One region of the Rubrivivax gelatinosus IL144 genome, then DNA from elsewhere that is predicted to be linked to it. Evidence: predicted binding sites of a transcription regulator. Region 1 holds the regulator's gene; each other region holds the start of a gene.
What was found. The regulator LexA, encoded in region 1, represses DNA repair genes until DNA is damaged. The targets are predictions, from matches to a motif close to ACTGTATNNNNATACAGT.
Positions count from the first base shown of each region.

Region 2: a site for LexA is predicted at 4,162-4,179, ahead of recA (recombinase RecA). Genes of this name have one in related genera too.
Region 3: a site for LexA is predicted at 5,446-5,463, ahead of RGE_RS00460 (putative DNA modification/repair radical SAM protein). Genes of this name have one in related genera too.
Region 4: a site for LexA is predicted at 2,893-2,910, ahead of RGE_RS13195 (PA0069 family radical SAM protein). Genes of this name have one in related genera too.

Region 1 covers NC_017075.1:2,522,595-2,530,226, reverse strand. Annotated here, with positions in the region: gene prmB (50S ribosomal protein L3 N(5)-glutamine methyltransferase) at 1-805, shown strand, start outside; gene RGE_RS11700 (ABC-F family ATP-binding cassette domain-containing protein) at 802-2,784, shown strand; gene RGE_RS11695 (MarR family winged helix-turn-helix transcriptional regulator) at 2,880-3,341, shown strand; gene RGE_RS11690 (organic hydroperoxide resistance protein) at 3,379-3,813, shown strand; gene RGE_RS11685 (asparaginase) at 3,821-4,765, opposite strand; gene lexA (transcriptional repressor LexA) at 4,834-5,529, shown strand; gene RGE_RS11675 (helix-hairpin-helix domain-containing protein) at 5,535-5,912, shown strand; gene RGE_RS11670 (hypothetical protein) at 6,147-6,545, shown strand; gene RGE_RS11665 (hypothetical protein) at 6,542-6,910, shown strand; gene msrA (peptide-methionine (S)-S-oxide reductase MsrA) at 6,917-7,447, opposite strand; gene RGE_RS11655 (acyl-CoA dehydrogenase) at 7,534-7,632, shown strand, end outside.
Region 2 covers NC_017075.1:4,988,733-4,996,364, reverse strand. Annotated here, with positions in the region: gene mrdA (penicillin-binding protein 2) at 1-688, shown strand, start outside; gene rodA (rod shape-determining protein RodA) at 685-1,845, shown strand; gene RGE_RS22745 (sensor histidine kinase) at 1,858-3,333, opposite strand; gene RGE_RS22740 (response regulator transcription factor) at 3,370-4,041, opposite strand; gene recA (recombinase RecA) at 4,215-5,261, shown strand; gene recX (recombination regulator RecX) at 5,361-5,855, shown strand; gene RGE_RS22725 (DUF2889 domain-containing protein) at 5,980-6,558, shown strand; gene sucC (ADP-forming succinate--CoA ligase subunit beta) at 6,555-7,632, shown strand, end outside.
Region 3 covers NC_017075.1:94,269-101,900, forward strand. Annotated here, with positions in the region: gene RGE_RS00440 (Dps family protein) at 1-349, shown strand, start outside; gene RGE_RS00445 (peptide chain release factor 3) at 476-2,116, shown strand; gene RGE_RS00450 (alpha-ketoglutarate-dependent dioxygenase AlkB) at 2,117-2,719, opposite strand; gene RGE_RS00455 (UdgX family uracil-DNA binding protein) at 2,716-4,185, opposite strand; gene RGE_RS00460 (putative DNA modification/repair radical SAM protein) at 4,182-5,444, opposite strand; gene ubiA (4-hydroxybenzoate octaprenyltransferase) at 5,654-6,538, shown strand; gene proC (pyrroline-5-carboxylate reductase) at 6,542-7,357, opposite strand; gene recG (ATP-dependent DNA helicase RecG) at 7,372-7,632, opposite strand, start outside.
Region 4 covers NC_017075.1:2,872,206-2,879,837, reverse strand. Annotated here, with positions in the region: gene rpsF (30S ribosomal protein S6) at 1-96, shown strand, start outside; gene priB (primosomal replication protein N) at 131-424, shown strand; gene rpsR (30S ribosomal protein S18) at 470-760, shown strand; gene rplI (50S ribosomal protein L9) at 772-1,224, shown strand; gene dnaB (replicative DNA helicase) at 1,359-2,768, shown strand; gene RGE_RS13195 (PA0069 family radical SAM protein) at 2,974-4,032, shown strand; gene RGE_RS13190 (response regulator) at 4,035-5,714, opposite strand; gene dnaJ (molecular chaperone DnaJ) at 5,870-7,009, opposite strand; gene dnaK (molecular chaperone DnaK) at 7,132-7,632, opposite strand, start outside.

The sequences.
Region 1 (7,632 bases):
GCACGGCACCACCAACGCCTTCGACGAAGCCGCCTGGCTCGTGCTGTGGAAGCTGGGCCTGCCGCTGGACGCGCTGGACGAACACGCCGCGCGTGAACTGTCGGCGGCTGACGTCGCCGCCTGCGAGACGCTGCTGGCCGAGCGCATCGCCACGCGCAAACCCGCCGCCTACCTGACCGGCGAAGCCTGGCTGCAAGGCGTGCCCTTCACCGTCGACGAACGTGTCATCGTGCCGCGTTCGCTGATCGCCGAGCCCTTGGCCGACGGTGCGATCGACGCCTGGCTCTCGGACCAGACGCGGCGCGTGCTGGACCTGTGCACCGGCAACGGCAGCCTGGCCGTGCTGGCCGCGATGGCCTGGCCCGAGGTCGAGGTCGACGCGACCGACCTCAGCGCCGACGCGCTGGCGGTTGCCGCGATCAACGTCGAGCGCCACGGCCTGCAGTCGCGCATCCGCCTGCGCCAGGGCGACGGTCTGGCGGCGGCCGACGGCGTCTACGACCTCGTGCTCTGCAACCCGCCCTACGTCAACCGCACATCGATGCAGGCGCTGCCGCCCGAGTACCGCGCCGAGCCGGCGCTGGCGCTGGACGGCGGCGACGACGGCATGGACTTCGTGCGCACGCTGCTGGCCGCGCTGCCGGCGCATCTGTCGCCGCACGGCGTGCTGGTGCTGGAGATCGGCCACGAACGCGCGCATTTCGAAGCCGCGTTCCCGCGCCTCGAGGCCGTCTGGCTGGAAACCAGCGTCGGCGAGGACCAGGTGCTGCTGCTGACCGCGCAGGCGCTGGAGGCCGGCCTGTGATCACGCTGCGCAACATCACGCTGCGACGCGGCGTCAAGGTCGTGCTGCAGAACGCCAACCTGGTGCTGCAGCCGGGCGAGAAGGTCGGCCTGATCGGCCGCAACGGCGCCGGCAAGTCCAGCCTGTTCGCGCTCCTGACCAACCGCCTGCAGGCCGACACCGGCGACGTCGAGATCCCGCCGCGCTGGCGGCTGGGCGAAGTGGCGCAGAACATGCCCGAGACCGAGGACGGCGCGACCGACTTCGTGCTCCAGGGCGACATCCCGCTCGTGGAGGCGCAGACCGCGCTGGCCGCGGCCGAAGCCTCCGGCGACGGCCACGCCATCGCCGAAGCCCATATGCAGCTCGACGAAGCCGGCGCCTTCGACGCGCGCTCGCGCGCCCAGGCGCTGCTGCTGGGCCTGGGTTTTCGCAGCGACCAGCTCGACGCGCCGGTCAACAGCTTCTCCGGCGGCTGGCGCATGCGGTTGCAGCTGGCGCGCGCGCTGATGTGCCCGGCCGACCTGCTGCTGCTCGACGAACCGACCAACCACCTGGATCTGGACGCCCTGGTCTGGCTGGAAGCCTGGCTCAAGCGTTTCGACGGCCTGATGGTCGTCATCAGCCACGACCGCGAGTTCCTCGACGCCGTCACCAAGGTCACGGTGCACCTCGACGAATGCACGCTGACGCGTTACGGCGGCAACTACAGCGCCTTCGAGGAGATGCGCGCCGAGCGCCTGGAACAGCAGCAGGCCGCCTACAGCAAGCAGCAGGATCGCATCGCCCACCTGCAGCGTTTCATCGACCGCTTCAAGGCCAAGGCGACCAAGGCCAAGCAGGCGCAGAGCCGGGTCAAGGCACTGGCGCGCATGGAGAAGCTGGCGCCGGTGCTGACGGCCAGCGACTTCGAGTTCGAGTTCCGCGAGCCGGTGAGCCTGCCCAACCCGATGCTGTCGCTGGACGGCCTGGTCTGCGGCTACGGCAGCACGGCCATCGTGCAAGGTGTCAGCCGCTCGGTGCTGGCCGGCCAGCGCATCGGCATCCTGGGCGCCAACGGCCAGGGCAAGTCGACGCTGGTGAAGACCATCGCCCATGCGCTGGCGCCGCTCGCGGGCCGCATGACCGAAGGCAAGGGCCTGGTCATCGGCTACTTCGCGCAGCAGGAGCTGGACGTGCTGTCGCTGGACGACGGCCCGCTGATGCACATGGTGCGGCTGGCGCGCGACGTCGGCCCGGCGGCGCGCGAGCAGGAACTGCGCGACTTCCTCGGCCGCTTCCGCTTCACCGGCGACATGGTCACGCAGGCCGTGGGTTCGCTGTCGGGCGGCGAGAAGGCACGCCTGGTGCTGGCGATGCTGGTCTGGCAGCGCCCCAACCTGCTGCTGCTCGACGAGCCGACCAACCACCTGGACCTGACGACGCGCGAGGCGCTGTCGATCGCGCTCAACGAGTTCGAAGGCACGGTGATGCTGGTCAGCCACGACCGCGCGCTGCTGCGCGAGACCTGCGACGAGTTCTGGCTGGTCAGCCGCGGCGGCGTCGAGCCCTTCGACGGTGACCTCGACGACTACCAGCGCTGGCTGCTGGAGGTCTCGCGTGCCACGGCGCGTGGCCAGGAACCGCCGCCGCCGCCGCGGCCGGCGGCCTTCGTCCCGGCGACGCCGGTGGAGAGCAAGGCCGCACAGCCGGCGCGTCCGGCGCCCCAGCCGAGCGGCGACCGCCGCGAAGACCGCAAGCAGGCCGCGCAGGCCCGCCAGGCGCTGGCCAACCGCACGCGCCCGTTGCGCAACGAGCTGGCGCAGATCGACACCCGGCTGGAGAAGCTGGGCGCCGAACGCGCCGAACTCGAGGCCCAGCTCGCCAGCGGCACGATGTCCGGCGCCGAGATCGCCGAAGCGGGCCGGCGCCTGAACCACGTCGCCGCCGAGACCGGCATGCTCGAGGAACGCTGGCTCGAACTGCAGACCGAGATCGAGTCGCTTCAAGCCGAAAACTGAGTTCGATGCCGGCGCGGCCGGCATCAACCCTTCGGCCGGTCGGCGTATCAAGTTGTGCGCAACCGAGTTGCGCGCAACTGGCTACAGTGCGGCCCATGGCCTCGACCGACGCCCCCGCCCTGCTGCCACTGGAACGCCAGCTCTGCTTCGCTCTGTACGCGGGCTCGCTGGCGATGACGCGGCTGTACCGCCCGCTGCTCGAACCGCTCGGCCTGACCTACCCGCAGTACCTGGTGATGCTGGTGCTGTGGCACGAAGGCCGGCAGACGGTGTCGGGCATCGGCGAGCGACTGGACCTGGAGTCCGGCACGCTGACGCCGCTGCTGCGCCGGCTGGAACGCGCCGGGCTCGTGCGCCGCGAGCGCGACGAAACCGACCAGCGCCGCGTGCACGTCGAGCCCACCGAAGCCGGCCGCGCGCTGCAAGCCCAGGCGGTCGAACTGCAAGGCCGGCTGCTTGCCGGTGTCGACTGCGACGCCGCCGAACTGGCGGTGCTCGTCGAGCGTGTGCAGGCCCTGCGCCGGCGCATCAACGAATCCCTTCCCCGCGCGGCCTGAGGCCGCCCTTCACGACGTAACCCCAAGGAGACTTTCCATGGCCATCGAAAAAGCGCTCTACACCGCCCGCGGCACCGCCACCGGCGGCCGCACCGGCACCGCCAAGTCCGACGACGGCCGCCTGGACATCCAGCTGTCGACGCCCAAGGCGCTGGGCGGCGACGACGGCGCCGGCACCAACCCGGAGCAGCTCTTCGCCGCGGGTTACGCCGCCTGCTTCATCGGCGCGCTGAAGGCCGTCGGTGCCCGCCACAAGAAGGCGATTCCCGCGGACGCCTCGATCAACGCCGAAGTCTCGATCGGCCCGCACGCCGGCAAGCCGGGTGCGTTCGGCATCGCCGTCGCGCTGACGGTGTCGCTGCCGGGCTTCGACAAGAGCGAAGCCGAGGCGCTGGTCGCCGAGGCGCACGAGGTCTGCCCGTACTCCAACGCGACGCGCGGCAACGTCGACGTCGCGCTGTCGGTCGCCTGACGGCGGCTCAGGCGCGGCGCGCCAGCAGGTCCAGCATCAGCTCAATGCGCGCCTGCGCCGGTGTCGCCGCGCCGTAGTGCGGCAAGGCGCCGTCGGTCGTGCCGACGACGCCGCCTGCCAGGCAGCGCGAGGCGCGCACGACGGCCACCCCGGCCGCCAGCGCCCGCGCCGCCGCTTCACGCAGCGCCGTGTGCACCGTGCCGTTGCCGGTGCCGGCGATCACCAGGCCTTGCACACCGTCGGCCACCAGCGCATCGACGATGCGCCCGCTGGCACCGGCATGGCTGGTGACGATCTCGACGCGCGGCCATCGGCCGGGCGGCACCTCGCCGACCGGTGCGGGATGCAACTCAGGCGCCGGCCAGTCGCGCAGCCGGCGGAAAGCACCGTCTTCGACGAGCGCCACGGCTCCGGCGTCACCCGCCGAGAAGGCGTCGAGCTGCCAGCCGTGCAGCTTGCGCAGCTCGCTCCCTGCGTAGACCTTGCCGCCGAAAGCGACCAGCACGCCGCGGGCGCCGGGCTCGCGCGCCAAACGCACGGCGTCGAGCAGGTTCTGCGGGCCGTCGGGCGACGGCGCGCTCGCCGGGCGCATCGCCGCGGTCAGCACCACCGGCTTGGGCGCGGCCAGCGTGCGGTGCAGGAACCAGGCGGTCTCCTCCAGCGTGTCGGTGCCATGCGTGACGACGATGCCGGCGAACTCGGGCCGCGCCAGCCGCGACTGCAGCTCGCGGAGCAGCAGCGCCCAGGTCGCGTGGCCCAGGTCGCAGCTGTCCAGCCGCGCCAGCGTCCAGGTCTCCAGCGCCTCGCCGGCCAGCGCCGGCACGGCGGCGGTGAGCTGTTCGGCCGACAGCGCGCCGGCGTCGTAGCCGACGAGATCGTCGCCGCGCGCCGCCGTGCCGGCGATCGTGCCGCCGGTGGCGACCAGCGCGACGACACGCGATTCGCTTTGCATTCCGTGGTCCTCTGGATGAAAATACAGTGATCTGGATGAATCTCCAGTCTCAAAGACCGGATCACGCGATGGACGACAGCCCCAAGCTCACGCCGCGACAGCAGCAGATCCTCGACCTCGTGCAAAGCGCGATCGAGCGCACCGGCGCCCCGCCCACCCGGGCCGAGATCGCCGCCGAGCTGGGCTTCCGTTCGGCCAACGCGGCCGAGGAGCACCTGCAAGCCCTCGCACGCAAAGGCGTCATCGAACTCGTCGGCAACACCTCGCGCGGCATCCGGCTGAAGTCTGACACACTGCGTGCGCTGGCCGAGGCGCGCATGTCGCAGCACGGCAAGCAGTTCAGCCTGCCGCTGCCCAGCCTGGCGCAGCTGACGCTGCCGCTCGTGGGCCGAGTCGCCGCCGGCAGCCCGATCCTGGCGCAGGAACACATCGACCAGAGCTACGTCGTCGAGGCCTCGCTGTTCCAGCGCAAGCCCGACTACCTGCTCAAGGTGCGCGGCATGAGCATGCGTGACGCCGGCATCATGGACGGCGACCTGCTCGCGGTGCAGAAGGCGCACGAGGCCAAGAACGGCCAGATCGTCGTCGCGCGCCTGGGCGACGACGTCACCGTCAAGCGCTTCCGCCGCACCAAGGCCGCGATCGAGCTGATCCCCGAGAACCCCGATTTCCAGACCATCGTCGTGCCGCTGGAAGGCAGCGACCAGGGTTTCGAGCTCGAGGGCATCGCGGTCGGCCTGATCCGCAACACGATGCTGATGTGAGCGTGATGGCCGCGCCCTACGCCCGTCGCACGCTGCCCTCGGCGCCGCCGCGGCCGGGGCCGGCGCGCCCGCCACGGGCGCCCAAGGCACCGCGGCCGCTGAAGGCTCGCACGGCCGACGAATGCGAACTGCTCGAGCAACTGCCCAACATCGGTCCGTCGATCGCCGGTGACCTGCGCCAGCTCGGCATCCTGCACCCGCGTGAACTGGCCGAGCGCGACGCGCTGGCGCTGTACCGCGCGCTCTGCGAAGCCACCGGCAAGCGCCAGGATCCTTGCGTGCTCGACACCTTCATGGCCGCCGTCGACTTCATGCGCGGTGCCGAGCCGCGCCCCTGGTGGACCTACACCGCCGAACGCAAGGCGGTCTACGGCGCGGTCTGAGCACCGGCCGTTGACGCGGGCGGCCACGCTGCCGCCACGCCACTTCTCCCTCTCGAAAGATCGCCTCGGCTGTCGTCGGCAGCCGGCTGGTTCACTCCTGCCCGGCTGATGAACGGCGAATGAACTGACCGGCTTCGTGGCCCTTGTTCGGGCCTTAACGCGTTGCCCGGCTGACCACAATGCACTTAAGCCGTGCCATTCGTGGCCGATATCACGTTCATGACCAGTTCCAGCATGTTGCCCCGCAGCGCATCCCGACCCGCCGACAGCGTCGGCTTCGGTCGCGCGCCGGTGCCGCCGCCGTCGCTGCGCACCGCGCCGACCGCGGCCTGGGACCGTTTCGTCTTCTGGCTCACCGCCCCGGCGGCGCTGGACGCGGCGCCGCCGCTGAGCCAGCTGCCGGTCGCACGCCAGGAGTTCGTCGACTCGTTGCTGGATCTGCAAGGCTCCGACGTCCACCAGCTGTCCGAACGCATCCAGCAGGCGCGCACGCTGCGCGAACTCTGGCATCTGCGCGCCGACCTCTACCGCGTCGTCGCGCTGCACCGCAGTCAGTCCGAGGCCGAACGCCGCCTCGCCCGCCTCAACGGCCATTTTCCGAAGCGCGGTCGCTCGCGCCTGATGCCGCTGTGAACCGCCCTGCCCTGCACGCCGTCGAACGTCCGCGCCTGCCGGTGCACCCGGTAGTCGGCGCCGTCGCGCTGGCCGGCCCGCGCCTGGCGCGGCTGGCCGCACGCCGCGCCTTCGTGACGACGAAACACGATTTCCTCGTCGCCGCCGAAGAACTCGACGGTTCCCACGGCGAATGGGTGCGGCGCCAGGTGCGCTCCGCCGAGCAGCCGTCGGACCTGTGGCTGCTGCGCGGCACGGTGTTCGCCGCGCTGGCCTCGGCCGGCAAGTCGGAACTCGAGCCCCTGCTGCGCGGCAGCCTGGCGACGCTGTTTCCCTACGGCCAGCCCGAGACCGACTTCCTCTGCACGACCGGCCTGCCGCGCTGAGCGCGCTCAGCCGCGCACGCGTTCGCGGAAGGTCTTGCGGAACTTCTCCACCTTCGGCGCGATGACGTAGGCGCAGTAGCCCTGCTGCGGGTGCTGCGCGAAGTAGTGCTGGTGATAGGCCTCGGCCGGCCAGTAGTTGTCTTCGGGCGCGAGTTCGGTGACGACCCGCCCGCCCAGCGCCCGGTCGGCCTCGGCGTGCACCTCGCGCACCACCGCTTCCTGCTCCGGCGTGTGCCAGTAGATCGCCGAGCGGTACTGCGGGCCGACGTCGTTGCCCTGGCGGTCGCGGGTCGTCGGGTCGTGCACGGTGAAGAAGATCTCGAGGATCTCGCGCAGCGAGATGCGCTCGTCGTCGAAGCGCACGCGCACGACCTCGGCGTGGCCGGTGCGGCCTTCGCAGACCAGCTCGTAGCTCGGCTGGCGCAGCTGGCCGTTGCTGTAGCCCGACTCGACGCCGAGCACGCCGTCGACCAGTTCGTACACCGCCTCGACACACCAGAAGCAGCCGCCGCCCAGCGTGATCGTCTGCACCGCCATCTCTGCAAGCTCCTTGTCGCAGCGGTGACGGGCCGCCACGGCCCGGTCCTTACACTGCGGGCTGGATTATCCGGAGACGAGGACACATGCAGCGCTTCCAGTGGGATGACCCTTTTCTGTTCGAGCAGCAGCTCGCCGAGGACGAACGTGCGGTGCGCGACGCGGCGCGCGACTACTGCCAGGAC
Region 2 (7,632 bases), 2.5 Mb from region 1:
GCGCTACACGCCGCACCTGGTGCGCGAGGTCGAGGACGTCATCACGCGCGAGCGGCGCCAGGTCGCGGCCAAGCCGCGTGAGCCCCTGCCGCTCAAGCCCGAGAACGTCGCGGTGGTGATGCGCGCGCTGCAGGGCGTCGTGCAGGAAGGCACCGGTGCCGGCGCGTTCGCCGGCGCGCCGTACACCAGCGGCGGCAAGACCGGCACCGCGCAGGCGGTGACGATCCGCTCCAACGAGAAGTACAACGCCGCCAAGCTCGAGGAGCACAAGCGCGACCACGCGCTGTACACCGCGCTGGCGCCGATGGAGGCGCCGCGCGTGGCGCTGGCGGTGATCGTCGAGAACGCCGGCTTCGGCGCCGCGTCGGCGGCGCCGATCGCGCGCCGCGTCATCGACTACCTGCTGCTCGGCCAGTACCCGAGCGAGGAAGACCTGGCGGCGCTGCGCGGCGGCCGCTCCGGGCCGCCGATCGGCACGCCGCGCCGCGCCGCCGACGTGCCGCTGCCGGGCCAGACGCCGGCCGCCGTCGACGCTGCGGCGTCGGCCGCGTCCGCGGCCGCCACGCTGGCCGCCGCGCCGCCGGCGCCGGCCCCGTCGGCGCCGCCACGCCGTGACCCGGCCCCCGTGCCGGCCCTGGCGCCGCCGGCCGGCGCCGCATCCGACGTCCAGAAGGTGGCCCGGCGATGAACTCGGTGTTCGAGCAACCGTCGATCTGGCAGCGCGTGCGCGGCGTCTTCGCCGGCTTCGACGGCCCGCTGGCCGCGGCGCTGGCGCTGCTGGCGGCCATCGGCCTGGTGACGATGTACTCGGCCGGCTACGACCACGGCACGCGTTTCGTCGACCACGGCCGCAACATGCTGCTCGCGCTGGTGGTGCTGTTCGCCGTCGCCCAGGTGCCGCCGCAGCGGCTGCAGCAGATCGCCGTGCCGCTGTACGTGATCGGCGTCGTGCTGGTGCTGATGACCGCGCTGCCGGGGCTGGGCATCACGAAGAAGGGCGCGACGCGCTGGCTCAACCTGGGCGTCGTCATCCAGCCCAGCGAGATCCTGAAGATCGCGATGCCGCTGATGCTGGCCTGGTGGTTCCAGAAGCGCGAAGGCCTGCTGCGCGTGCCCGACTTCCTCGTCGCCGGGGCGCTGCTGGCCGTGCCGGTGCTGCTGGTGATGCACCAGCCCGACCTGGGCACCGCGCTGCTGATCCTGGCCGGCGGCGTCTACGTGATCTTCTTCGCCGGGCTGTCGTGGAAGCTGATCGTGCCGGTGCTGGCGCTGGGCGTCGTCGGCATCGTCGCGCTGATCATCGCCGAGCCGACGATCTGCCAGCCGGGCGTCGAGTGGCCGATCCTGCGCGATTACCAGCGGCACCGCGTCTGCACGCTGCTCGACCCGACGCAGGACCCGCTGGGCAAGGGCTTCCACATCATCCAGGGCATGATCGCCATCGGCTCCGGCGGCGTCACCGGCAAGGGCTTCATGAACGGCACCCAGACGCACCTGGAGTTCATCCCCGAGCGCACGACCGACTTCATCTTCGCCGCCTTCTGCGAGGAGTTCGGCCTGGCCGGCGTGCTGCTGCTGCTGTTCGCCTTCGTCTGCCTGATCTTCCGCGGACTGATGATCGCCGGCGAGGCGCCGACGGTGTTCTCGCGCCTGCTCGCCGGTGCGATGTCGCTCAGCGTCTTCACCTACGCCTTCGTCAACATGGGCATGGTCAGCGGCATCCTGCCGGTGGTCGGCGTGCCGCTGCCCTTCGTCAGCTACGGCGGCACGGCGATGGTCACGCTCGGCCTGGGGCTCGGGATCCTGATGTCGGTGGCGCGAAGCCGCCGGCTGATGATGAGCTGAAGCGGCGGGCGTTCAGCCTTCGCCGGCTTCCTCGCCGCCCAGCGGGAAGCGCACCGTGAACACCGCGCCCGGCGTGCCGTGCGGGCTGCCGGGGCGCAGCTCGGCGTCGGTGACGGCGATCTCGGCGCCGTGCACGTTGGCGATCTCCTGCACGATGGCCAGGCCCAGGCCGCTGCCGTCGACGTCGGTGCCCAGCGCGCGGTAGAAGGGCTGGAAGATCATCTCGCGCTCGGCCGGCGCGATGCCCGGGCCGGTGTCCTCGACCTGCAGCACCAGCACCTGGCCGAAGGGGTCTGGCATGACGCGCGCGGTGACGGTGCCGCCGGGCGGCGTGTACTGCAGCGCGTTGTCGACGAGGTTGCGCACCATCTCGCGCACCAGCACCGGCTGGCCCCACAGCCGCGCGCCCTCGGTGTCCGGCTCGGGGCCCTCGTAGCCCAGGTCGATGTGCTTTTCCATCGCCTTGGGCACGAAGTCGCGCACCGTCTCGACGACGGTGGCGGCGAGGTCGACGGCCTGCTTGCGCAGCGCCTGCTCCTTGTCCTCGGCGCGCGCCATCGCCAGCAGCTGGTTGACCATGTGCGCGGCGCGCTGGCTGGACAAGGCGATCTGCTGCAGCGAGTGCTTCATCGACAGCGTGTCGCCCTGGCCGCTGTCGAGCTCGCGCTCGGCGAGTTCGGCCTGGGTGCGCAAGCCCGCCAGCGGCGTCTTCAGCTGGTGCGCGGCGTCGGCGAGAAAGTGGCGCTGCGAGGCGATCGACTGGTCGAGCCGGCCGAGCAGGTCGTTGATCGCGCCCACCAGCGGCGCCACCTCCTCGGGCACGTGGCGCTCCTCGATCGGCGACAGGTCGGTGCTTTCGCGCTGGCGGATGCGCTGCTGCAGCTCCGACAGCGGCCGGATGCCGCGCGCCAGCGCCAGCCACACCAGCAGCACCGCCACAGGCAGGATGACGAACTGCGGCAGGATGACGCCCTTGATGATCTCGGTGGCCAGGCGCGAGCGTTTGTCCACCGTCTCGGCGATCTGGATCAGCCCGGCGTTGCCGCTGGCGTTCTCGCCGGTCCAGAGGTAGGCCACGCGCACCGGCTCGTCGCGGATGACGTCGTCGCGGAAACGCGGCTCGACCGTCGGCGAGGTGTCGTTGGGCACCGGCAGGTCGGCGTCGCCGGCGACGATCTCGCCGCGCGCGCCGCGCACCTGGAAGAACAGGCTGTCGTTGTCGTCGGGGCGCAGCAGCTGGGTGGCGGTCTGCTCCAGGCTGCGCCGCGCGGCGTCGCTGGCGCGCGCCGGCATCGCGTGCTCGGCCGCGGCCTGGCGCGCGATGACCCGCACCATCACGCCGAGTTCACGGTCGTAGGGGCGGTTGGCGATGTTCTGCGCCACCAGCCAGGTGAGCGCGACGCTCATCGGCCACAGCAGCAGCAGCGGTGCGAGCATCCAGTCGAGGATCTCGCCGAAGAGAGAGCGTTGTTCGCGTGTCGTGGGCATCGGCTGGCGGCCGCGGCCGGCGCCCGTGCGGCCGGGTCAGGCCGCGATCTTTTCCAGGCAGTAGCCCAGGCCGCGTACCGTGGCGATTCTCACCGGACCCTGCTCGATCTTCTTGCGCAGGCGGTGGATGTACGCCTCGATCGCGTTGTTGCTGACTTCCTCGCCCCACTCGCACAGGCGCTCGACGAGCTGGTCCTTGCTGACCAGGCGGCCCGAGCGCTGCAGCAGCACCTCCAGCAGCGACAGCTCGCGCGCCGACAGCTCGATCATCTGGTCGTTGAGGTAGGCGACACGGCCGGTGGCGTCGAAGGTCAGCGGGCCGTGCTTGATGACGCTGGAGGCGGTGCCCAGGCCGCGGCGCGTCAGCGCGCGCACGCGGGCTTCCAGCTCCTGCAGCGAGAAGGGCTTGGCCATGTAGTCGTCGGCGCCCAGGTCCAGGCCCTTGACGCGCTGCTCGACGCTGTCGGCGGCGGTGAGGATCAGCACCGGCACCGCCGCGCCGCGCGCCCGCAGGCGCTTGAGCACCTCGAAGCCGTGCAGCTTGGGCAGGCCCAGGTCCAGGATCAGCAGGTCGAACTCGTGCGCCGACAGCGCGGCATCGGCCTCGGTGCCGCTGCCGACCTGGTCGACCGCGTAACCCGAGGCCCGCAGCGAGCGCAGAAGACCGTCGGCCAGGACCTGGTCGTCTTCGGCGATGAGGATGCGCATGACTGTCTCCGTCGGCGGGCCCGTCGTCGGGCTCTGGCTGTGGAAATTTTAACGACTCGCCTCTTGATACAGGGCAGGGTGTAGCCGCGGCTCACCCCACCGTCGAGGGCCCACCAAAGAACTGTACGAATATCCAGTTTCTGCAATAATCGGTGCCAATCAAGGAGAACCCGATGGACGCCCCGAAACCGCTGAACGCCGAGAAAGCCAAGGCCCTTCAAGCCGCTCTTGCCCAGATCGAGAAACAGTTCGGCAAGGGTTCGATCATGCGCCTGGGCGAAGGCGAGGTCATCGAGGACATCCAGGTCGTCTCGACCGGCTCGCTCGGCCTGGACGTCGCGCTGGGCGTCGGCGGCCTGCCGCGTGGCCGCGTCGTCGAGATCTACGGCCCGGAATCCTCGGGCAAGACGACGCTGACGCTGCAGGTCATCGCCGAGATGCAGAAGGCCGGCGGCACCTGCGCCTTCATCGACGCCGAACATGCGCTGGACATCCAGTACGCGCAGAAGCTGGGCGTCAACCTGCAGGACCTGCTGATCAGCCAGCCCGACACCGGCGAGCAGGCGCTGGAGATCGTCGACGCGCTGGTGCGCTCGGGCTCGATCGACCTGATCGTCGTCGACTCGGTCGCGGCGCTGACGCCCAAGGCCGAAATCGAAGGCGAGATGGGCGACGCGCTGCCCGGCCTGCAGGCGCGGCTGATGAGCCAGGCGCTGCGCAAGCTGACGGGGACGATCAAGAAGACCAACACGATGGTCATCTTCATCAACCAGATCCGGATGAAGATCGGCGTCATGTTCGGCAACCCCGAGACGACCACCGGCGGCAACGCGCTGAAGTTCTACGCCTCGGTGCGCCTGGACATCCGCCGCACCGGCAACATCAAGAAGGGCGACGAGGTCATCGGCAGCGAGACCAAGGTCAAGGTCGTCAAGAACAAGGTGTCGCCGCCGTTCAAGACCGCCGAGTTCGACATCCTCTACGGCGAAGGCATCAGCCGCGAAGGCGAGATCATCGACATGGGCGTCAATGCCCGCCTCGTCGAGAAGTCCGGTGCCTGGTACGCCTACAACGGCGAGAAGATCGGTCAGGGCAAGGACAACGCGCGCGAGTTCCTGCGCGAGAACCCCGACATCGCACGCGAGATCGAGAACAAGGTGCGCGAGTCGCTGGGCATCCCGCAGCTGCCCGCGGCCGACGGCGCCGAAGCCGGCGCCTGATGCCGGCCGCCGGGGCGTGACAAGCGCCCCGGTGCCTTTCCCTGGCGGGGTGAGCTGCGTCGCCTGCCCCGCCCGGCCGCCATCCCGATCGACACCCCGATGGCTTTTGCCGCTCCCTCGCTGAAAGGCCGCGCGCTGCGCTATCTGGCGCAGCGCGAGCACTCGCGCGCCGAGCTCGAGCGCAAGCTCGCCCGCCACGCCGAAGACGGCCCCGAGGCCAGCGCCGCCGAGCAGATCGCGCGCGCGCTCGACGAACTCCAGGCGGCCGGCCTGCTGAGCGAGTCGCGGGTGGCCGAGTCGGTGCTCGCACACGGCGCGCGCTTCGGCAGCCGCCGCCTGCGCCAGACGATGCAGTCCAAGGGCCTGGCGCCAGAACTCGTCGCGCGTACGCTGGAGCAGGCGCGCAGCACCGAGCTGGAGCGTGCGCGCGAGGTCTGGCGCAAGCGCTTCGGCACGGCCCCCGCCGATGCCGCGGAACGCGCCAAGCAGATGCGTTTCCTCGCCGGGCGGGGCTTCGAAGGCGAGCTCATCCGGCGTGTCGTGCCCTCGATCGGCGCCGACGACGACGGCGAACCCGAGTTCGACCTCGACTGAAGGCGGGGCGAGCGCAGCCGAGCGCCGTCCAGGGCTTGTCCAGCCGCCGCCTGCCGGCCGCGCCGCCGCGTGCTACATTGCCGCCGCTTTTTTCAGCGGCCAGCCGCCGGCCCTGTCCTCCTCCATGAGCCTTCCTCCCGCCGCGGCCCGACGCCAGCTCAAGCACCGTCGTCAGATCGACGTGCAGGTCTTTGCCCGGGACGACGGTTTGTGGGAGGTCGATGCGACGCTCGTCGACACCAAGACCCGCGACGCCCGCCTGGCCGGCGAAGTGCGCCCCGCCGGCACGCCGATCCACGACATGCTGATCCGGCTGGTCGTCGACACCTCGCTGAACGTCGTCGACGCGGGCGCCAAGACGCGCTGGATGCCGTACGCCGGCCATTGCGACGACCACGGCGACACCTACCGCTCGCTGATCGGCCTGAACCTCGTGCGCGGCTTCCGCAAAGGCCTGCAGGAGCGTGTCGGTGGCGTGCTGGGCTGCACCCACATCACCGAACTCGCCCTGGTGCTGCCGACGGCGGTCATCCAGGCGTTCGCCGGCGAGGTCATCGACACGCGCGGCGACAGCGGCGTCAAACCCTTCCAGCTCGACCGCTGTCACGCCTTGCGCAGCGACGGCGAGGTCGCCCGTCTCCACTACCCGCGCTGGTTCCGTCGGCCCGGCGCGGTTCTCGACACTTCCGGGAGTCCCGAATGAAGATCCACGAATACCAGGCCAAGGAACTGCTGCGCGCGCACGGGGTACCCGTGCCGCGGGGCTATGCGGCGTTCACGGTGCAGGAGGCGCTGGAGGCGGCGCAGAAGCTCGGCGGCTCGGTGTGGGTGGTCAAGGCCCAGATCCACGCCGGCGGCCGCGGCAAGGGCGGTGGCGTCAAGCTCGCGCGTTCGATCGCCGAAGTCGAGACGCTCGCTTCGCAGATCCTCGGCATGCAGCTCGTCACCCACCAGACCGGCCCCGAAGGCCAGAAGGTGCGCCGGCTGCTGATCGAAGAAGGCGCCGACATCAAGAAGGAGTACTACGTCGCTGCGCTCACCGACCGCGCGACGCAGAAGGTGGCGCTGATGGCGTCTTCCGAAGGCGGCATGGACATCGAGGAAGTGGCGCACGCCACGCCGGAGAAGATCCTCAAGGTCTTCGTCGACCCGCTGGTCGGCCTGACCGAAGCCCAGGCGCGTGAGCTGGCGGTGGGCATCGGCGTGCCCGAGGCCAGCCAGGCGCAGGCCATCGAGGTCTTCCAGAAGCTCTACGCCTGCTACATGGCCAGCGACGCCAGCCTCGCCGAGATCAACCCGCTGATCCTCGAAGGCCACGGCGGCATCAAGGCGCTGGACGCGAAGTTCAACTTCGACGCCAACGCGCTGTTCCGGCATCCGGAGATCGTCGCCTGGCGCGACCTGGACGAAGAAGACCCGGCCGAGGTCGAGGCCAGCAAGTTCGACCTCAGCTACATCAGCCTGGACGGCAACATCGGCTGCCTGGTCAACGGCGCGGGGCTGGCGATGGCGACGATGGACACCATCAAGCTCTTCGGCGGCGAGCCGGCGAACTTCCTCGACGTCGGCGGCGGCGCCAGCGCCGAGAAGGTCACCGAGGCCTTCAAGATCATGCTGAAGAACCCCGAGGTGAAGGGCATCCTCGTCAACATCTTCGGCGGCATCATGAAGTGCGACACCATCGCCGAAGGCGTCATCGCCGCGTGCAAGGCGGTGAACCTGCAGGTGCCGCTGGTGGTGCGCATGAAGGGCACCAACGAGGACCTGGGCAAGAAGA
Region 3 (7,632 bases), 2.4 Mb from region 1:
GCCGATGTTCAACACGCTCCACACGATGTTCATGACCCAGTACACGGAGCTGTGGAACGCGGTCGACCCGATCGCCGAGCGCATCCGCTCGCTGGGCCACCCGGCGCCGGGCTCGTACGCCCAGTTCGGCGCGCTGGCCACGGTGCCCGACGTGCCGGCCACGCCGCCCAGGGCGCTGGAGATGGTCAAGATCCTCGTCGAAGGCCACGAAGCCGTGGCGCGCACCGCGCGCAGCATCTTCCCGCTGGCCGACGCCGCCGGCGACGAGCCGACCGCCGACCTGCTGACGCAGCGCCTGACGGTGCACGAGCAGACCGCCTGGATGCTGCGCTCGCTGCTCGAAGAGTGAGCCCGCGGCCCGCTGAGGGCCGCCCCACCGCGAACGAGGCCCCGCCGGGGCCGGCCCAGGCCGGCTTCGGGCGGGGCTTTTTCGTCCGCGCCGACGATAATTCGCGGTTCGCCTGAAAGCCCGCCCATGTCCGCCGAGACCCAGACCCGCATCGAACACGAAGTGCGCCGCCGCCGCACCTTCGCGATCATCAGCCACCCCGACGCGGGCAAGACCACGCTGACCGAGAAGCTGCTGCTGTTCTCCGGCGCGATCCAGATCGCCGGTTCGGTGAAGGCGCGCAAGGCCAGCCGCCACGCCACGTCCGACTGGATGGAGATCGAGAAGCAGCGCGGCATCTCGGTGGCCTCGTCGGTGATGCAGATGGAGTACCGCGACTGCGTCATCAACCTGCTCGACACCCCGGGCCACCAGGACTTCTCCGAAGACACCTACCGCGTGCTGACCGCGGTCGACGCGGCGCTGATGGTCATCGACGCGGCCAACGGCGTCGAGCCGCAGACGCGCCGCCTGCTGCAGGTCTGCCGCGCGCGCAACACGCCGATCCTCACCTTCGTCAACAAGATGGACCGCGAGGTCCGGCAGCCGCTGGACCTGATGGACGAGATCGAGCGCGAGCTCGGCATGAGCGTCGTGCCCTTCACCTGGCCGGTGGGCATGGGCAAGTTCTTCGGCGGCGTGCTCGACCTCGGCAAGGACCAGATGCGTGTCTTCTCGCCCGGCGAGGAGCGTGCGACGAACGACGACGAGATCATCGAGGGCCTGGCCAACCCGGTGCTCGAGGAGCGCTTCGGCAGCCCCTACATGGAGGCCGCGAGCGAGGTCGAGCTGGTGCGCGAGGCGGCGCCGGGCTTCGACGAGGCCGAGTTCCTGGCCGGCCGCCAGACGCCGATGTTCTTCGGCTCGGCGATCAACAACTTCGGCGTGCGCGAGGTGCTGGACGCGCTCGTCGACATGGCGCCGGCCCCGGGCTCGCGCCCGGCGCTGCAGCGCGAGGTGCAGCCCGGCGAGCCCAAGTTCACCGGCGTGGTCTTCAAGATCCAGGCCAACATGGACCCGGCGCACCGCGACCGCATCGCCTTCCTGCGTGTGGCCAGCGGCCACTTCGAGCGCGGCATGCGGCTGAAGGTCGTGCGCTCGGGCAAGGAGCTGCGGCCGAACACGGTGGTGAGCTTCCTGTCGCAGCGCCGCGAGCTGCTCGAAGAGGCCTTCGGCGGCGACATCATCGGCATCCCGAACCACGGCGTGCTGCAGCTCGGCGACACGCTGACCGAAGGCGAGAGCCTGCAGTTCACCGGCCTGCCTTTCTTCGCGCCGGAAATGTTCCGCGCCGTCGAAGTGGCCGACCCGCTGCGCACCAAGCAGCTGCGCGCCGGCCTCACCCAGCTCGGCGAGGAAGGCGCGATCCAGGTCTTCCGCCCGGTCGCCGGCAGCGTGCTGCTGCTGGGCGCCGTCGGCCAGCTGCAGTTCGAAGTCGTCGCCCACCGCCTGGAGCACGAGTACGGCGTGAAGGCGCGCATCATGCCGGCGCGCTACAACGTCGCGCGCTGGGTCACCTGCGACGAGGCCGACGGCGGCGAGCGTGAACTGAAGCGCTTCATCGACGGCAACTCGCACCGCGTCGCGCTCGACGCCGTCGACGCGCCCTGCGTGCTGCTCGAATACGCCGGCGAACTGCGGGCGATGCAGGAGAACTGGCCGAAGATCAAGTTCCACGCGCTGCGCGAGCACGCGGGCCTGGTCTTCCAGAAGCAGCTCGAAGGCTGATCAGCGCCGCGCGCTGCGCATCGTCACCGACCAGCGTTGCGCCGGCACCGGCGGCAGCCCGTGCTGCCAGCCCCAGCGCGCCGGGCCGCTCATGCGGTAGGCCGAACGTGGCGCCAGGTCCAGGCTGATGACCTCGTTGCGGTCGCCGCTCTCCGGTGGCCAGGGCCGCAAGCGCAACCGCGCCGGCCCGCCCAGCGAGACGCCGGCGATCAGCTCGTACTGCGGCGCGTCGCGGTGCCAGCCAAGCGGCGTGCCGGGGCGGTACTCGGACATCAGCACCTGCACGATCTCGTCGGCCGCCAGGCCGGCCCAGGTGCCCAGCCGCGTGCGCAACGCCTGCAGCAGCGGCGGCAGCGCCTGCAGCGGCTGACGCTTGGGCTCGTCGCCGGTGATCGCGTGCCGGGCCGAGCCCCAGGCGACGACGCGCCGGCGCGCCGTGTACTGGTGATAGCGCGCCTCGGCGAAGGGCAGCGTCGCGGCCAGCGCGATCAGCGCCGCCTCCTCGGCCGGCGTCACGAAGCCGGGCGTGAAGACGAAACCCGGCGGCAGCACGTCGGCGCTGCCGAACAGGTCCGGCTGCGCGGTCGACAGCGGCGTGTTCATGGCGGCGCTTCGCCGCGGGCGACCGCGTCGGCGGCGCGCAGATCGTCCAGCCAGGCGGCCCAGGCGCTCTCGCGTTCGGCCGGGTCGCCGCGCAGCAGCGCCGACGGGTGCAGCGTCACCAGCACCGCCAGGCCGTCGTCGCGCCGGAGCCAGCGGCCGCGCTCCTGCATCACGGCGACCTGGCGGCCGAGCAGCTGGCGCGCCGCAGTTGCGCCGAGCGCGATCGCGGCTTTCGGCCGCACCAGCGTGATCTCGGCTTCGAGCCAGTGCCGGCAGGCGTCGGCTTCGCGCTGCGCCGGCGTCTTGTGCATGCGGCGCTTGCCACGCGGTTCGTACTTGAAGTGCTTGACGGCATTGGTGACGTAGGCCACCGAACGGTCCCAGCCGAGCGCGACGAGTGCACGGTCGAGCAGCTGCCCCGACGGGCCGACGAAAGGCCGGCCCTGGCGGTCTTCCTGGTCGCCCGGCTGTTCGCCGACCAGCATCAGCGGCGCGTCGAGCGGGCCTTCGCCGAAGACGGTCTGCGTGGCCAGCGCGCCCAGCGGGCATTCGCGGCAGACCGAGGCGGCGTCGCGCTGCGCTTCGAGCGCGATGCGGCGCGCCGGCCGCCCGGCCGCCGGCGGCGCGGGTTCGGGTCGCGGCGCCATGGGCGAAATCGGCAAGCGCCGTGCCGCGGCGGTGGGCGGGCATGCCAGCATCGCCTGGGTGCGTGCGCCGGCCTCGGCCGTCAGCGCCGGAATCAGCGCCGCTTCGGGCAGGTGCTCGCGATAGCGGCGCGGCAGGTGCTGGTCGAGCGCACGCGTGTTCAGCCGCGCCGGGTTGAAGGTGCTGGCGTAGTAGGTGAGCCAGAGCGACTCGCCGGCGTCGGCGCCGGGCGCGTCTTCGCGGCGGGCGCCGGGGCCGAAAGCGAGGCGCTCGCCGTCCCAGCGCGCGCTGCGCCGCGGCGTCAGCAGGCTCCAGCGCAGCGTCGCGAAGCGGCGGGCGAAGAAGGGCGCGACGGCGTCGACGACGTGGTGCGCCGGCTCGTACCAGGCCATCTGCCAGGGCTCGCCGTCGGCGCCCGGGGCGCTGCGAAAGCGCACGAAGGCTTCCATGTGGTGCTGCTCGCGGCGCACGGCCTGGGCCATCGCGGCGGCGCGGTGGCGGTCGGCGTCCAGCGGGTCGCGGCGCAGCGCCGGCTCGCGCTGCAGCCGCCACAGCAGCCGGTACAGCAGCGTGAAACGCGCCGGGTCGGCGTGCTGCACGACGAGCTCGGCCAGCGCGACGAAGGCCGCCGGCACGGCCAGGGGCGGTGCGTCGGCCGCCATGAACGCGGGCGCGGGCTCGGCGACGAAGAGATCGGCGTCGGCGCCTCCGGCGACCTGCCAGCTCACCGCCTCGGGCGGCGTGCCGGCGGCCAGCAGCGCGCGCGCGGCGCTGCGGAAGCCGTCGAAGTCGGCTTCGTGCGCCAGTTCGATGCGCGTCATGCCGGCGCGGCGTCGAACAGCCCGAGCTGCTGCGCCGCGCGCGGCGCCGTGGCCGCCTCCAGCGCCTTGCCGGGCCGGTGGTCGGCGAGCACGACGAAGGGCAGGGCCTTGGCCAGCGGCACGCGCAGCGCCTTCAGGTCGGCGTGGCGCAGGCGGCGGCCCTGGCGCGCCAGCAGCAGGCGCTCGACGGTGCGCACGCCCAGCCCGGGCACGCGCAGCAGCAGTTCGCGCGGCGCGGTGTTCAGGTCGACCGGGAAACGCTCGCGGTGCGCCAGCGCCCAGGCGAGCTTGGGGTCGTGTTCGAGCGCCAGCATGCCGTCGCCGCCGGTGACGATCTCGTCGTGGCCGAAGCCGTAGAAGCGCACCAGCCAGTCGGCCTGGTACAGCCGGTGCTCGCGCACCAGCGGCGGCGCCACCGGCGGCAGCGACCGTGCGGCGTCGGGGATCGGACTGAAGGCCGAGTAGTAGACGCGGCGCAGCCGGTAGTCGCGGTACAGCGTCGCGGCGGTGGTGATGATCGTGCGGTCGTCGCTGGCGTCGGCGCCGACGATCATCTGCGTGCTCTGGCCACCGGGTGCGAAACGCGGCGGCGCCGCCCGCCGCGCCGGGGCGCCGGGCAGCGAGACCGGGGCACGTTCGCGCGCGGCGTCCTTCGCGGCCTCGATGCGGCGGTGCAGCCGGCCCATCGCGCCGCGGATCGCCAGCGCGTCCTTCTGCGGCGCCAGCGTCGCCAGGCCTTGCGGCGTCGGCAGCTCGACGTTCAGGCTCAGCCGGTCGGCGTGGCGGCCGGCGGCGGCCAGCAGTTCGGGGCTGGCGTCGGGGATGGTCTTCAGATGGATGTAGCCGCGGAAGTCGTGGTCCTCGCGCAGCCGGCGCGCCACCTCGACGAGCTGCTCCATCGTGTAGTCGGGGCTGCGCACGATGCCCGAGCTGAGGAACAGGCCCTCGATGCAGTTGCGGCGGTAGAAGTCCAGCGTCAGCGCGACGATCTCGTCGATGCGAAAACGCGCGCGCGGCACGTTGCTCGTGACCCGGTTGACGCAGTAAAGGCAGTCGTAGACGCAGTAGTTGGTCAGCAGCACCTTCAGCAGCGACACGCAGCGGCCGTCGGGTGTGTAGCTGTGGCAGATGCCCATCGGTGCCGTCGAGCCGATGCCGCGGCCGCCGCGCGAGTCGCGCGGGGCGGCTCCGCTGCTGGTGCAGGACGCGTCGTACTTGGCGGCGTCGGCGAGGATCGCGAGCTTCTTCGATAGCTCCATGACTGTATGAATATACAGCACCCCCGGCCGCCTGGCGGCCGCCCCCCGAGGGGGCTACCGACGCCGACCGGGAGACCCGGATCGGCGTCGGCGCGCATGCCATCGCCGCTCCCCTGACCGCCTTCGGCGGTCTGTCCCCAGGGTTGCGCTGGCGAGCCGCCCTCATCGCCGTCGCGGGCAGGCACGCGGCTCGCCGGATAATCGCCGTCGTGATCGCCGCGCGCCGCTTCAATCTCTACCTGGACCTGATCCGCTGGGACCGCCCGGCCGGCTGGCTGTTGTTGCTGTGGCCGACGCTGGCCGCGCTGTGGATCGCCGCCGACGGCTTCCCCGGTCTGCACCTGATCGCCGTCTTCACGCTGGGCACGGTGCTGATGCGCAGCGCCGGCTGCTGCATCAACGACGTCGCCGACCGCGAGTTCGACCGCCACGTCAAACGCACCTCGCAGCGCCCGGTGACCAGCGGCGCGCTGGGCGTGCCCGACGCGCTGGGCGTCGGCGCGGCGCTGGCCTTCGTCTCCTTCCTGCTGGTGCTGACGACCAACCCGCCGACGATCCTGCTGTCCTTCTTCGGCCTGGCGGTGACGCTGGTCTATCCGTACGCCAAACGTTTCGTCTCGATGCCGCAGGCGGTGCTGGGCGTGGCCTTCAGCTTCGGCATCCCGATGGCCTTCGCCGCCGCGCAGGGCGGCCAGGAATGGACCTTCGGCGCCGTGCCGTCGCATGCCTGGTGGCTGCTGCTCGGCAACCTGTTCTGGGTGCTGGCCTACGACACCGAGTACGCGATGGTCGACCGCGACGACGACCTGAAGATCGGCATCAAGACCTCGGCGATCACGCTCGGCCGTTTCGACGTCTCCGGCGTGATGGCCTTCTACGGCCTGTTCCTCGCGATCTGGGCCGTCGTCGGGCGCTCGCTGGGCCTGGGCGAGTGGTTCCTGCTCGGCATCGCCGTGGCCGCGGCGCAGGCGCTGTGGCACTGGTCGATGATCCGCGAGCGCAGCCGCGAAGGCTGCTTCCGCGCCTTCCGCGTCAACCACTGGGTGGGCTTCGCGGTCTTCGCCGGGGTCGTCGTCGACCTGGCGATGCGCTGAGCCTCAGCCGCCGAACTCGTCGCCCAGTTCCCGCGCGCGTTCCCGCGCCCGGGCTATCGCCCGCACGACGGCCGGGCCGACGCCGTCGGCTTCCATCGAGGTGATCGCCGCGTAGGTCGTACCGCCCTTGGACGTGACCTGGGCGCGCAGCTCGGCCGGTGGCAGCGGCGAGGCTTCGGCCAGCGCCGTCGCGCCGTCGAAGGTGGCCAGCGCCAGCGCGCGTGCCTGGGCTTCGGGCAGGCCCATCTCGACGCCGGCTTTCATCATCGCCTCGAGCACGTAGAAGACGTAGGCCGGGCCCGAGCCCGACAGCGCGGTCACCGCGTCGAGGTCGGCTTCGCGTTCGACCCAGACCGTGCGCCCGGTCGGCGCCAGCAGCGCCTCGACGGCGCCGCGTTCGTCCGGCGTCACCGCGTCGCGCGCGTAGAGCCCGGCGACGCCGCGGCCGATCAGCGCCGGCGTGTTCGGCATCGCGCGCACGACGCGCTGGCTGCCGCTGGCGCGGGCGATCGCGTCGCTGCGCACGCCGGCCATCACGCTCAGCTGCAGCGCGCCGCCGACGTGCGCCGCGCAGGGCGCCGCCGCGTCGCGGAACAGCTGCGGCTTGACCGCCCAGACGACGATGCCGGCCGAGGCCAGCGCCGGGCCGGCTTCGGCCAGCGGCGCCAGGCCGAACTCGCGCTGCAGCCGCTCGCGTTGCGCCGCGAAGGGCTCGACGACGAGGATGGACGCCGGCGCACGGCCGCTCTTCAGCAGCCCGCCGATCAAGGCGCCGGCCATGTTGCCGCCGCCGATGAAGGCGATGTTCGAGGGGTTCATGCGGGGCAGTGTAGTCATGCCTTGAGGAACTCCGCCTTGCCGCCCAGCCAGCGCTGCACGTGCGCACGCGCCGCCGCCGGCTGCTCGCGCAGCAGCTTCGGCGCGAGTTCGCGGGCGCGCTCCAGCAGCGCGTCGTCTTCGGCCAGGTCGGCGAAACGCAGCAGCGCGTCGCCGCTCTGGCGCGAGCCCATGAACTCGCCGGGGCCGCGGATGTCGAGGTCGCGGCGCGCGATCTCGAAGCCGTCGGTGGTCTCGGCCATCGCGCGCAGCCGCGC
Region 4 (7,632 bases), 350 kb from region 1:
CGCAAGGAAAAGGCCGAGACGACGCCGTCGGTCATGATGAAGGCGGTCGAGCGCGAAGAGTCGCGCAAGGCCAGCCAGCAGGAGGCCTCGGCCTGACGCGCACGACTGCGCCTGCCACCGCGGGGTGTCGATGAACCGGCTGGTTCTCTCGGCGCAACTGGTGGAGCGAGGCGCACTGCGGTACACCCCCGCCGGCCTTCCGGCCCTGGACCTGAGCTTGAAGCACGAGTCCGAGGTCGTCGAGAACGGCGGTCCGCGCAAGGTCTCCCTGGAGATCCGGGCGCTGGCGATCGGGGCGGACATCACCGCGGTGCTGGCCAAGCTGGCGCTGGGCAGCGACGCCGAATTCGGCGGCTTCCTGGCAGCCCTGCGCAACGGACGCGGCATGCGGTTCCACATCACGTCGGTCGCCCCCAAAGGCTGACCGGTCCACTGTTCCGGATAGTTTTCAGCATTCCCAGGAGGTCTTATGGCTCCCCCCCGTGGCAAGGGTCGCTTCTCGAAGGACAAGCGTCCGAAGCGCAACACCCAGTCGCTCCTGTTCCGCCGCAAGCGTTTCTGCCGCTTCACCGTCGCCGGCGTCGAAGAGATCGACTACAAGGAAATCGACACGCTGCGTGACTTCATCAGCGAGAACGGCAAGATCACGCCGGCTCGCCTGACGGGCACGCGCGCGTTCTACCAACGCCAGCTGACCACGGCCATCAAGCGCGCCCGCTACCTGGCGCTGCTGCCGTACTCCGACCAACACAAGGTCTGAGGAGCGACAACATGCAAGTGATCCTTCTCGAAAAGGTCGCCAAGCTCGGCAACCTCGGCGACATCGTCAAGGTCAAGGACGGCTACGCCCGCAACTTCCTGATCCCGACCAAGCTCGCGCGCCGCGCGACCGACGTCGCGATCAAGGAGTTCGCCGAGCGCCGTGCCGAACTGGAAAAGGCCGCGGCCGCCAAGCTCGCTGCCGCCCAGGCCCTGGGCGAGCAACTCGCCGGCAGCACCGTGCGCATCGTCCAGAAGGCCGGTGTCGACGGCCGTCTGTTCGGCTCGGTGACCAACGCCGACATCGCCGACGCGCTGACGCAAGCCGGCAAGGCGGTGCAGAAATCGCAGGTGCGCATGCCCAACGGTCCGCTGAAGACCGTCGGCGAGCACCCGGTGTCGGTGGCCCCGCACGGCGACGTCGTCGTCGAGCTCACCGTCCAGGTGGTTGCGCAAGCCGACTGAAGCGCCTACGCTTCGTCCACCCTTCTGAAGAAGGCCGGCCTCTCGCCGGCCTTCTTCTTTTTGGGCTTCCAGAGTTGTCCCCCGGCCGTCCCCCGGCGGCCCCCAGGCTGTCCACAGACTTGCCCACAGATCCGATGTCCGCGCTGTTCGAATCCCGAGGTTCCTCCGTTCCCGACGACGAGGTCGCCCGCCTGCGCGTGCCGCCGCACTCGAACGAAGCCGAGCAGAGCGTGCTCGGCGGCCTGCTGATCGACAACCTGTCCTGGGACCGCGCCGCCGACCTGCTGACCGACAGCGACTTCTACCGCTTCGAGCACAAGCTGATCTTCAGCGCCATCTCGACGCTGGTGAACCAGAGCAAGCCGGCCGACGTCATCACCGTCTTCGAGCAGTTGCAGAGCCTGGGCAAGGCCGAGGACTGCGGCGGCCTGGCCTATCTCAACGCGCTGGCGCAGAGCGTGCCGAGCGCGGCCAACATGCGGCGCTACGCCGAGATCGTCCGCGAGCGCGCGATCCTGCGAAAGCTGATCGCCGCCAGCGACGAGATCGCCACCAACGCCTTCAACCCGCAGGGCCGGCCGGTCAGCAGCATCCTCGACGAGGCCGAAGGCAAGATCTTCAAGATCGGCGAAGAAGGCTCGCGCCAGAAGCAGGGTTTCCTGGGCATCGACAAGCTGGTCGTCGACCTGATCGACCGCGTGCAGGAACTGCACGACAACGGCGCCGAGGAAGTGACCGGCGTGCGCACCGGCTTCTTCGACATGGACCGCATGACCGCGGGCCTGCAGAAGGGCGACCTGATCATCCTCGCGGCGCGGCCCTCGATGGGCAAGACCGCGTTCGCGCTGAACATCGCCGAGAACGTCGCCGTCGCCGAGGGGCTGCCGGTGCTCGTGTACTCGATGGAAATGGGCGCCTCGCAGCTGGCGCTGCGTCTGGTCGGCTCGCTGGGCCGCATCGACCAGCAGAACCTGCGCACCGGCCGTTTGCGCACCGAGGAATGGGAGCGCCTGACCGAGGCCGTCGACAAGCTCGGCCAGGTGCAGCTCTTCATCGACGAGACGCCGGCGCTGACCGCGCCCGAACTGCGCGCCCGCGCGCGCCGCATGGCGCGCCAGTACGGCCAGCTCGGGCTGATCGTCATCGACTACCTGCAGCTGATGAGCGGCTCGTCGGCCAGCAACGGCGAGAACCGCGCCACCGAGATCGGCGAGATCTCGCGGGGCCTGAAGGCGCTGGCCAAGGAACTGCAGTGCCCGGTGATCGCGCTGTCGCAGCTCAACCGCTCGGTCGAAACACGGACCGACAAGCGGCCGATGATGAGCGACTTGCGCGAGTCGGGCGCCATCGAGCAGGACGCGGACATCATCATGTTCATCTACCGCGACGAGTACTACAACAAGGACAGCAAGGACCCGGGCGTCGCGGAAGTCATCATCGGCAAGCAGCGTAACGGCCCGGTCGGCACCGTGCGCCTGGCCTTCCTGAAGCCGCTGACCAAGTTCGAGAACCTCGCCCCCGACGCCATGTCGTCGGAGTACTGAGTCCGGACGAGCGAGGCCGGAAGGCCTCGCGCGCCTGACTCAGGCCGGAGCGCGATTTCACGCGCGAGGGCTGAGGCGCGACGTACAAGGCCGGAAGGCCTCGTTCCTACCTTGGTTGCGCAATGCTGTATAAAACAACAGCACGTCGCCACCCCGAGCGTTCCGCCCACCCCCCGCGCCGCCGGACACGCCGGCGAACGCCCCGCTGAAGGGACGCGGCACGACCTGGGCGATCGCCCACCGCTTCGAGCGCGACGTGCGCGAGGCTTTCGACGATGGCTGGGGGGCGCTGGACGCCGTGGCCGGCGAGGCGCCGCAGCCGCTGCCGACCCAGGTCGTCGAGGAACACGCCGGCCGCATCCTGAGCGAGAACGACTCGCCGGACATCGGCTTCGAGGTCTCGCTGAACCCTTACCGCGGCTGCGAGCACGGCTGCATCTACTGCTATGCACGGCCATCGCACGCCTATCTCGGCTGGTCGCCCGGCCTGGACTTCGAGACCCGGCTGGTGGCCAAGGTCAACGCCGCCGAGCGCCTGCGCGCCGCGCTGGGCGCCGCCGGCTACCGGCCGCGGCCGATCGCCATCGGCACCGTCACCGACGCCTACCAGCCGATCGAACGCTGGCTGGGTCTGACGCGTGCGGTGCTGGAACTGCTGCACGAGACGCGGCACCCGTTCTCGCTGATCACCAAGTCGGCGCTGGTCGAGCGCGACCTGGACCTCATCGCACCGATGGCCGCCGCCGGGCTGGCCTGTGTCGACGTCACGCTGACGACGCTGGACCCGGCGCTGGCGCGCCGTCTGGAGCCGCGCGCGGCCTCGCCGGAACGCCGGCTGCGCACGATCCGCACGCTCGCGCAAGCCGGCGTGCCGGTGGGCGTCAGCGTCTCGCCGCTGATTCCCTTCGTCAACGAACCCGAGCTCGAACGCGTGCTGCAAGCCGCGCACGAAGCCGGCGCGGTGCGCGCCTTCGCGATCGTGCTGCGCCTGCCGTCGGAGCTGTCGCCGCTGTTCCGGCACTGGCTGGAGCAGCACTTCCCGGAGCGCGCGGCGCGGGTGATGGCGCGTGTGCAGGAGATGCGCGGCGGCCGCGACAACGACCCGCGTTTCGGCAGCCGCATGCGCGGCGAGGGCGTCTGGGCCGAACTGCTGCGCCAGCGATTGCGCAAGACCTGCGATCGCCTCGGCTTGCAGCGCCGGCACGAGGCGCTGGACGTCTCGGCGTTCCGCCCGCCGCAAGGCCCGCAGGGCAGCCTGTTCTGAACTCAGGCCGCCGCGGCGACCGGCGGCTCGGGCTCGGCGCCCAGAGCGCTGGCGACCGCGCCGCGCAGCGCCAGACCGCCGGCCTTGCGTCCCGGGCCGTCGCCGATCGGCAGCTTGGTCGGCAGCGCGAAGTAGCGCTGGCGCAGATCGTCGATCGTCGACTGGAGTTCGTCGGCGCCGTCGATCTTCTCGTGGTGGCGCTGCAGCACCAGGCGCGCGGTGTCGATCAGCTTGCCGTTGAGCGAGGCGCGGCCGTTGTCCAGCAGCGTGCGCACCGCCGAACCCGGGTCGCCGGCGACGCTGAAGGCCATCGCCGCTTCGGAGACTTCGAGCACGCGGTGCTGGCAGTTGCGGATGCGTTCGGCGAACTCGGCCTGCGGGCCCGCGGCACGCGCCAGCAGTTCGGTCAGCGACTTGGCGGTGCAGTGGCGCAGGCCGATGGCGTCGATCCACTCGCCAGCCTGCTCCATCGTGTAGCCGGCCTCGGCCAGGCGCGCCAGCAGCGACAGCATGTTGCAGGCCGCCTCGACGTCGAACGAGGCTTCGCGCACCTCCAGCGCCAGGTCGGCGACGGCCTGCAGCGCGTCGTTGTGCTGCAGCCGCAGCGCCAGTTCCAGCACGTGCACGACGGCGGCGAAGCGCCGCAACCGCTGGTTGTCGGGGCTGCGCGAAAGCAGGTGCTCCAGGTTCTCGGTGCAGCGCTGCACGCCTTTGGAGTCGGACTGCCGCCAGCGCAGGAAGGCCAGCAGCACCAGCGTCTGCGGATCGAACATCTTCGACGAGATGCCGATGCCGACCGTGCGTTCCAGCGCCTTCAGCGCGTCGTCCCAGCGCTCCAGGTAGAAGGACAGCATGCCGACCTTCTGCAGCCGCGTCACCGAGTCCGGCGTCAGCGACGCGGCGCGCAAGAACACGGCCGCGGCTTCGTCGAGGTTGCCTTGGTCGACGTGGATGCGGCCCATCACGTCGTAGGCGTCGACGAAGTTCGGCTGGTCGGCGGTCAGCGCCTCCAGCGTCGACATCGCCTTGCCCGGCTCGTTGGCCTCGACCTGCGCACGGGCCACGCCCAGTCGCGCCCAGGGCAGGGCCTGGGCCTTGAGCACGGCCTCGTACAGGCCCCAGGCTTCGCGGTGGCGGCCGTGGTTGAGCAGCAGCTCGGCGCCGACGCGCGCGGCGAAGAGCCAGAACTCGCCGCGGTCCTCGAAGCGCTTGAGGCACAGCTGGATCGCGTCGTCGAAGCGCGACTCGTCGACGGCCTCGAAGATGTCCTTGAGCACCTTCTTGCGGCGCCGGGCGTGCAGGATGCGGTCGCCCAGCCCGGCGGCGGTGTGCGGCTTGATCAGGAAGCTGTCCAGCGCCGACTCGGCGGCCTCGGCGACCTTGTTGTAGGTCGCCTCGCTGCTGATCATGATGAACACCGTCGACAGCGGCAGCAGCTGGTGGCGCCGCAGATCGTCGAGCAGCTGCTGCCCGGCGGCGTCGTTGCCGGCGAAGTTGTTCTCGCACAGCACGATGTCGAAGCTGCGCGACTCGAGCTGGCTGCGGGCGTCGCCGACGCGGCCGCACTGGGCGACGGTGCCGATGCCGAAGTCGCGCAGCTGGGCGACGAGGATGCTGCGCGAGGTCGGGTTCGGGTCGATGACCAGCGCCTTGCTGAGGTGGATGTCGCGGTCCAGTCTCATCGGCAGCCTCCCGAGGGCGTGGCGGCGCCCGCCGCGGGGCGGTGGGCGTCGGGCAGGGCAGGGCGGCGTGTCGTCATGGCGGCGATTTCTGACCCTGTTGTCGGTCAAGCCGCCGCGCACTTGAGCGGTGCGCAGCGCGCACCGCGGGAAATCCTCTACTTAAAGAGGTCTTTCACACGGTCGGTCCAGCTCTTCGCGTTCGGCGAATGCCGGTCGCCGCCCTTGCGGAAGGACTCCTCGAGTTCGCGCAGCAGCTTGCGCTGGTGCTCGGTCAGCTTGACCGGGGTCTCCACCGTGATGTGCGCGTAGAGGTCGCCCGGGTAGCTGGAGCGGATGCCCTTGATGCCCTTGCCGCGCAGGCGGAAGGTCTTGCCGTGCTGCGTGCCCTCGGGCAGCTCGATCTCGGCCTTGGAGCCCAGCGTCGGCACCTCGATCGTGCCGCCGAGCGCCGCGGTGGTCATGCCGACCGGCACGGTGCAGTGCAGGTCGTCGCCGTCGCGCTCGAAGATCTCGTGCGGCTTGATGCGGATCTCGATGTAGAGATCGCCCGGCGGGCCGCCGTTGGTGCCCGGCTCGCCGTTGCCGGCGGAGCGGATGCGCATGCCTTCGTTGATGCCGGCGGGGATCTTCACCTCCAGCGTCTTCTGGCGCTTGATCTTGCCTGCGCCGCCGCAGGTGGGGCAGGGCTCGGGGATGATCTTGCCGCTGCCGTGGCAGTGCGGGCAGCTCTGCTGGATGCTGAAGAAGCCCTGGCGCAGATGCACCGTGCCCGAGCCGGAGCAGGTCGGGCAGGTCTTCGGGCTGGTGCCGGGTTTGGCGCCGCTGCCGTGGCAGGTCTCGCAGCCTTCCCAGCTCGGGATGCGGATCTGCGTCTCCTTGCCGGCGGCGGCTTCCTCCAGCGTGATCTCCATCGCGTAGCTGAGGTCGCTGCCGCGGTAGACCTGCTGGCCGCCGCCGCGACGGCCACCGGCCGCGCCGCCGAAGATGTCGCCGAAGATGTCGCCGAAAGCCTCGGCGAAGCCGCCGAAGCCTTCCGGGCCCGCGCCGCGGCCGCCCATGTTCGGGTCGACGCCGGCGTGGCCGTACTGGTCGTAGGCGGCGCGCTTCTGCGCGTCGGAGAGCATCTCGTAGGCCTCCTTGACCTCCTTGAACTTCTCTTCCGCCTTCTTCGCCTCGTCACCCTGATTGCGGTCAGGGTGGTACTTCATGGCCAGTTTGCGATAGGCCTTCTTGATGTCGTCGTCCGAGGCGTTTTTCGCCACGCCGAGGATTTCGTAGTAGTCGCGCTTTGCCATGGGGGTGCCGTGAACAGCCAGTCGTCAAGCGTAAACGCCGCGCAGGGGTGCCGGGGTCGATCGGCACGCCTGGACGCGGCGGGAAATCACGGCAGGACGCGCTGCGCCCGGCCGCTGGAAGATCACTTCTTGACTTCCTTGAACTCGGCGTCGACGACGTTGTCGTCGGCCGGCTTGGAGGACGAGGGCTGCGGCGCCTCGGCGCCCGGGGCGGCGCCGGCGGCGGCCTGCGCCGCCTGGGCGTCGGCGTAGACCTTCTCGCCGAGCTTCTGGCTGGCCGTCATCAGGGCCTCGGTCTTGGCCTCGATGGCGGCCTTGTCGTCGCCCTTCAGCGCTTCTTCCAGGTCCTTCAGCGCGGCCTCGATCTTTTCCTTCTCGCCGGCGTCGAGCTTGTCGCCGTGCTCGCCCAGCGTCTTGCGCACCGAGTGCAGCATGCCGTCGCCCTGGTTGCGTGCCTGCACCAGTTCGAGCTTCTTCTTGTCCTCGGCGGCGTTGGCCTCGGCGTCCTTCACCATCTTCTCGATCTCGGCTTCGGACAGGCCCGAGTTCGCCTTGATGGTGATCTTGTTCTCCTTGCCGGTGCCCTTGTCCTTGGCGCTGACGTGCAGGATGCCGTTGGCGTC